One region of the Ancylobacter sp. G4_0304 genome, then DNA from elsewhere that is predicted to be linked to it. Evidence: predicted binding sites of a transcription regulator. Region 1 holds the regulator's gene; each other region holds the start of a gene.
The links. The regulator PhoB, encoded in region 1, activates phosphate uptake and scavenging genes when phosphate is short. The targets are predictions, from matches to a motif close to TGTCATNNANCTGTCAT.

Region 1 (2,198 bases):
AGATCGAGGACCTGATCGACGAGCTGAAGCAGGAATTCACCATCGTCATCGTGACGCACAACATGCAGCAGGCCGCGCGCTGCGCCGACATCACCTCGTTCTTCTATCTGGGCGAATTGATCGAGGTCGGCCCCTCGGCCGAGATCTTCACCAATCCCCGCGAAGCCCGCACCCGCGACTACATCACCGGCCGCTTCGGCTGAGCGAATGACGAGAGAGGTTCATGCCATGACCGAACATATCGTTTCGTCATTCGACACCGATCTGAAGGAAATCGGGCGCCGCGTCGTGGAAATGGGCGGCCAGGCCGAGCGGCTGGTGGCCGATTCCGTGGCGGCTCTGGTCAAGCGCGACACCGAGCTCGCCCAGAAGGTCATCGTGCTCGACGGCCCGATCGACCTCCTGCAGCGCGAGATCGAGGAAAAGGCGATCCTCACCATCGCCCGCCGCCAGCCGCTGGCCGGCGACCTGCGCGAGATCGTGGCCGCCATGCGCATCGCCAACGATCTGGAGCGCATCGGCGACCTCGCCAAGAACACCGCCAAGCGCGTGCTCGCGCTCACCGGCGAGTTCCACCCGCAGAAGCTGGTGCGCGGGGTCGAGCACATGTCGGGCATCGTGTTCGAGCAGCTCAAGACCGTGCTGGACGCCTATGCCAGCCGCGACGACGCCAAGGCGGTCGAGGTGTGGCAGCGCGACGGCGAGGTCGACGTGCTCTACACCTCGCTGTTCCGCGAACTCCTCACCTACATGATGGAAGACCCGCGCAACATCTCGCTGTGCACCCACCTGCTGTTCTGCGCCAAGAACATCGAGCGCATCGGCGACCACGCGACCAACATCGCCGAGACGGTGCATTACCTCGCGACCGGCACGCTGCTCACCGAGGAGCGGCCCAAGCAGGACACGTCCAGCCTTACTTCCGTGGCGTTCCCGTCCTGATCGTCAGGCGCGGCGTGCGGCGAGGATAGACCATGCCGACCAACATTCTGATCGTGGAGGATGAGGAGCCCCTCACCCTCCTTCTGCGCTACAACCTCGAATCCGAAGGCTACGCCGTCGAGAGCGTGGCGCGCGGCGACGAGGCCGAGACCCGGCTGCGCGAGAGCGTGCCGGACCTCGTGATCCTCGACTGGATGCTGCCGGGCCTGTCGGGCATCGAGCTGTGCCGGCGCCTGCGCGCCCGGCCGGAGACCGAGCGCATGCCGGTGCTGATGCTCACCGCCCGCGGCGAGGAGACCGAGCGCGTGCGCGGACTCGCGACCGGCGCCGACGATTATGTCGTGAAGCCGTTCTCGGTGCCGGAGCTGGTGGCGCGGGTGCGCGCCCTGCTGCGCCGCGCCAAGCCGGACCACATCTCGACCCTGCTGCGTGCCGGCGACATCGAGCTCGACCGCGAGACCAAGCGGGTCCACCGCTCCGGCCGCGAGCTGCATCTGGGGCCGACCGAGTTCCGGCTGCTGGAGTTCCTGATGCAGTCGCCCGGCCGGGTCTATTCCCGCGAGCAGCTTCTCGACGGCGTGTGGGGCCAGGACGTCTATATCGACGAGCGCACCGTGGACGTGCATGTCGGCCGCCTGCGCAAGGCGCTGAACCGCCCGCGCCAGCCCGACCCGATCCGCACCGTGCGCGGCTCCGGCTACTCGTTCAACGAAATGTTCGCCCGCGCCCATTAAGGGCGCAGGCGCCGCAACGAAATGTTCGCCCGCCCCATTGAGGGCGCAGGCGCCGCAACGAAATGTTCGCCCGCCCCATTGAGGGCTGGCGCTTCGACAAGACGATCGCCCGCGCGCCGCAAACGCGCGGGCGTTGTCGTCAGGCGGACAGTGCCGTCAGGTCCGTGTGATCGAGAGCCCGCCATCGACCAGATGCGCGGTGCCCGAAACGAAGGACGCATCGTCCGAGGCGAGATACAGCACCGAGCGCGCCAGTTCCTCCGGGGCTGCCACGCGCTTCAGCGCGTGCAGCCCGGTGATGAAGGACTGCGCTTCGGCCGTGCCGTTGGCTTCCTTGTACATCTCGGTCTCCACCGCGCCGGGCAGCACGGCATTGACCCTGATGCCCTGCGGCCCGAACTCGGCGGCCAGCGCCTGGGTGAGCCCGATCAGGCCGGATTTCGAGGCGGCATAGGCGGCAAGGCCCGGAAAGGCGGTTGTGTAGCCGACGAAGGTCGAGGTGAAGATCACCGACCCGCCGCC
Region 2 (2,198 bases), on a different contig from region 1:
CGCGCTCGGCGCGCGGCTGAGCTTCCTCAAGGCGCGGGCGCTGGTCGCGGCGTGGCGGGGCACGCCGGCTCATGTCCACGGGCCGGAGTGCGGCTGCGCGGACGGCCATGCCCATATGCCCGACCCCGCCGACCTGCCCGAGCGCGGCGGCTGGCGCGACTGGGCGGTGGCGGTGCTGTCGGTCGGGCTGCGGCCGTGCACCGGGGCGATCCTGGTGCTGGTGTTCTCTCTGGCGCAGGGCATCTTCTGGGTGGGCGCGGCGTCCACCCTTCTGATGGGGCTCGGCACCGCGCTCACCGTGAGCGCCATCGCCGCGATCGCGGTGTTCGCCAAGCATCTGGCGGTGCGCCTCGCCGCCAACCGGCCCGGCGCGGGCGCCGGCGTGCTGCTGCGCGGCGTGGAGCTGGCGAGCGCGCTGGCGCTCACCGCCTTCGGCCTCGCCTTGCTGTTCGGCTTCATGGCAGCCGAGCGGCTGGCGCTGGGATAGCGCCGCCCTCGCCTGCCCGTACGCTCAGTCCTTCAGATAGTCGTAGACCACCTTGCCGAGGCCGAGCGTGAGATCGGTGCGGAAATGCGCGGCGGAGATCACCTCCAGCACCGGGAGCTGGGCCACCGTGCACAGCGCGTGCGGGAACAGGCCAAGCGCGGCCGGGCCGGTCCAGGCCTCCTTCACCACGAGGTCCTCCAGATAATACTCGACCAGCTCCAGCACCCGCGCCGAGCCGTCGACATGGGGGATGATCTTGAGCATCCAGTTCGGGGCCAGCAGCGATTTGTGCAGGGCGTCGAGGTCCAGCGCCTCGTATTTGTAGCCCATGGTGGCGCTGGTGCAGAGCACGCTGCCGTAATGCAGGCTGCCGACCAGCGTGTCGCTCTCCACCTGCAGCTTGGGCTTGGCGATCTTCTTGGGGAAGCCCCACAGCTCGCGCCCGCCGGCGGTCGGCGCCTCGTCATCGAGATACATGGAGTGGACGTAGCCGCCCTTGACGCCGTTGAACTCGACCGGGATCACCTGCCCGGTCTCGGTGTAGTCGCCGAAGCCGGTGGAATCCGGCATGCGGATGAACTCATATTTGACGATCGGGTCCACCACCTTCAGCGGCTCCGGCACCACCTTGGCCAGCGCGGCCGGGTCGGTGCGGTAGGTGATGACGAAGAACTCGCGATTGAAGAAGCGGTACGGCCCCCGGGGATAGGAGGGGCTGGTCAGCGGCATGGAATAGGCTTTGGCGCGGACGTCCTCGATCTTCATGGCGAATACCCTCTCCAGAAACGGTATCGCGACGGTAGTCGATCGGGCCGGGAGGCAATAGTCCCAATTAGGTCATGCAAGCGACATGTTATCCCGAAGCCATAGCCGGCTTCAGAGCACCAGCAAGCCGGCGCCGCCATCCTCCGCGCCGATCGCCAGCGCGCCGCCATCGGCCCGCCATGCCAGCGCCGAGACCGGCGAACCGCCGGGCGCCCGCACCAGTATTTCCGCGCCGTCGGCGACGCGCACCATCAGCGCGAGCCCGTCCTCATAGCCGACCGCGATCACCTCCTCCTTGAGATGGGCGGCGACCGCCGAGACCCGCACATCGCGCGGCGCGAGCATGGTCGGCTGCTTGCCCATCGGGCCTTCCTTGCTGGCGAACGGCCAGAGAATGGCCTCGGTCGAGCCGGAAGTGGCGAGGAAGCGCCCGCCGGGCGTGAATTCCATGGTGCGCACGCGCGCAGGATAGCCGGACATGCGCATGTGCTGCCCGTCCGGCAGCCGCCAGCCGTGAAGCGCCGGCTCCTGCATGGTGGTGACGACGAAGTGCGCTTCCGGGTGCCAGATCACACCGCGATGCGAACCCTTCCACTCCAGCAGCTCGGGCTTGGCCACCGCATTGGGGAACCACAGCGTCGCGCCGCCATAATGGGCGATGGCGAGCCGCGTGCCCTTGGGCGCGAAGGCGAGGCCGCCGACGGTTGAGGGCACCTCGACCGATTTGGCCGCGCCCTTCACCGGCTGGAAATGCGCGGTCTTGCCGAAGGAGAACGCGAACGAGCCGTCCGGCCCCGCCGCCACATGGTCGATCCAGCGCCCCTTCTGCTCGAACAGCGTCTCGACGGAGCCGTCGCCACGCGTTGCCACCACCCGGCCGTCATCGCCGCCGGTGAGCACGCGCCGGGCATCGCCGGAAACCGAGAGCACGGAGCCGCCATGGGCG
Region 3 (2,198 bases), on a different contig from region 1:
GGCCTTGAGCTGCGCTTCGAGCACCGGCCGGGGCGTCTGCAGAACCTTGACGCCGCGAGCCTTGATCGCCGCCAGGTCCTTCGAGTAGCGGTCCTGCGCCTTCCACATCATGGTGGAGGAGGTCGCATCCGACGCGCCCTTCAGGATTTCCTGAACGTCCTTGGGCAGGCCCTCGAACTTGCTCTTGTTGAACAGGATCTCGAAGCATTCGAGCGCCTGATGGTAGCTGCCCAGCATGTAGACCTTTGCCACGTCCGGGAAGCCGAGCACGAGGTCGGAGGAGGGGTTGTTGAACTCGGCGCCGTCGAGCAGGCCGCGATCGATGGCCGGCACGATTTCGCCGCCCGGCACGATCGTCACCGCCGCGCCGAACTCCTTGAACAGGTCCGCGCCGAGGCCGACCGTGCGGTACTTCATGCCCTTCATGTCTTCGGGCGTGCTGATTTCCTTCTTGAACCAGCCGAGCGGCTGGCCGGGCATCGGGCCGGTGAGCATGCCGACCACATTCAGCTTCAGCGTGTTCTGCACGAGGTCGTCATAGAGCTCCTGGCCGCCGCCATAGCGGATCCAGCCCAGCAGCTCGTCGGCATCCCAGCCGAAGGCCGGCGCGGTGCCGAACAGCGAGAACGCCTTGTTCTTGCCGTACCAGTAGGCGGCGACGCCATGGCCGCCGTCGAGAATGCCGGACGATACCGCGTCGAGCATCTGGAAGGCCGGGACCACCGAGCCGGCGGGGAGGATTTCCAGTTCCACGCGGCCGCCGGTCATGGCGTTGACGCGCTTCACATAGTCGCCGGCGAACTCGTGGAAGATGTCCTTGTTGGGCCAGGTCGACTGGAATTTCAGCTTGATCGGCGCCTGCGCGTGGACGGCAGGCGCAGCGACCACCGAGGCCCCGGCCGCGACGGCAGCGGTGGCGATGAAGCGGCGGCGGCTGGTGACGGTGGCGTCGGCGCGCGCGCCGACGTTCTTCCCTGACGTCTCGGTCATGGGCGGTTCCTCCTGTGGCGTTTTCCTCTGCGGGCTTTCGGCCCGCCGGGCGGCGCTTTGCGCGCCTTGTCCCGATTTGGAAATCAGACGATGCCGGTACGGCAAGCGCAAGGGCTAAATTGCTCTGAGTTATGAATTCTTATGAGACGAAAGTCGCAAATGGCCTAAAACCCCTGGGAAGCAGGACACAATCGTCATGTCGTTGTCATCCACTGGCCTTTGAAGTGCGCGCGAGCGGGCCCGGCCCGACATCATGATGGGGATGAAATCATGCGCGCGATTCTCATGGCCGGCGTTTCGCTGGCAGCGTTCGGTCTGGCCGCCTCGGCGGCGGTGGCCCAGTCCGCTCCGCCGGTGTTCAACCGCACGGCAACCTTCAACGTGGTCGCGAACCTGCCGCAGGGCGCCGATCCGGCGAAGTCCACGGCCGCCGAGATCATCACCGTGACCGAGGACGGCAACACGCTGATCTACAGCGACAGCCCCGGAAAGCGGATCGGCTTCATCGATATCACCGATCCCAATGCGCCCAAGCCCGCGGGCGTCGTCGCCCTCGACGGCGAGCCCACCACCACCGTGGTGATCGGCGGTAAGGCCTATGTCGGCGTCAATACCTCCGAGACCAACGCCAACCCGACGGGCCACCTCGCGGTGGTCGACCTCGCGACCCGCAAGGTCGAGGACAAGATCGACCTCGGCGGACAGCCCGATTCCATCACCAAGAGCCCGGATGGGAGCTTCCTCGCCATCGCGATCGAGAACGAGCGCGACGAGGATGTGAACGACGGCGCCATCCCGCAGATGCCGGCCGGCAACCTCACTTATTTCGAGGTCAAGAACGGCCGCGTGGTGGATGAGTCCAAGAAGGTGGTCGACCTTACCGGCCTCGCCGCCATCGCACCGGAAGACCCGGAACCGGAATATGTCGACATCAACTCGAAGAACGAGGTGGTGGTGACGCTTCAGGAGAACAACCACATCGTGGTGGTCGACCTGCCCACCGGCAAGGTCACCAGCCACTTCTCCGCCGGCACCGTCGACCTCGACAAGATCGACACCAAGAAGGACGGCGTGATCGACCTCTCCGGTTCGATGAAGGCCGTGCCCCGCGAGCCCGACACTGTGCAGTGGATCGACGACGACCGTTTCGTGATCGCCAATGAAGGCGACTGGAAGGGCGGTTCGCGCGGCTTCAGCGTGTTCGACAA

Region 2: the regulator PhoB is predicted to act here: its motif matches at 1,323-1,339, upstream of VRZ77_RS15745 (acetoacetate decarboxylase).
Region 3: the regulator PhoB is predicted to act here: its motif matches at 1,183-1,199, upstream of VRZ77_RS07005 (esterase-like activity of phytase family protein).

What each region holds. Positions count from the first base shown of each region.
Region 1 covers NZ_JAZDRM010000007.1:87,252-89,449, forward strand. The annotation lists gene pstB (phosphate ABC transporter ATP-binding protein PstB) at 1-203, shown strand, start outside; gene phoU (phosphate signaling complex protein PhoU) at 229-942, shown strand; gene phoB (phosphate regulon transcriptional regulator PhoB) at 975-1,676, shown strand; gene VRZ77_RS06005 (SDR family oxidoreductase) at 1,833-2,198, opposite strand, start outside.
Region 2 covers NZ_JAZDRM010000027.1:60,595-62,792, reverse strand. The annotation lists gene VRZ77_RS15750 (nickel/cobalt transporter) at 1-487, shown strand, start outside; gene VRZ77_RS15745 (acetoacetate decarboxylase) at 512-1,252, opposite strand; gene VRZ77_RS15740 (WD40 repeat domain-containing protein) at 1,364-2,198, opposite strand, start outside.
Region 3 covers NZ_JAZDRM010000009.1:25,976-28,173, forward strand. The annotation lists gene VRZ77_RS07000 (TRAP transporter substrate-binding protein) at 1-990, opposite strand, end outside; gene VRZ77_RS07005 (esterase-like activity of phytase family protein) at 1,261-2,198, shown strand, end outside.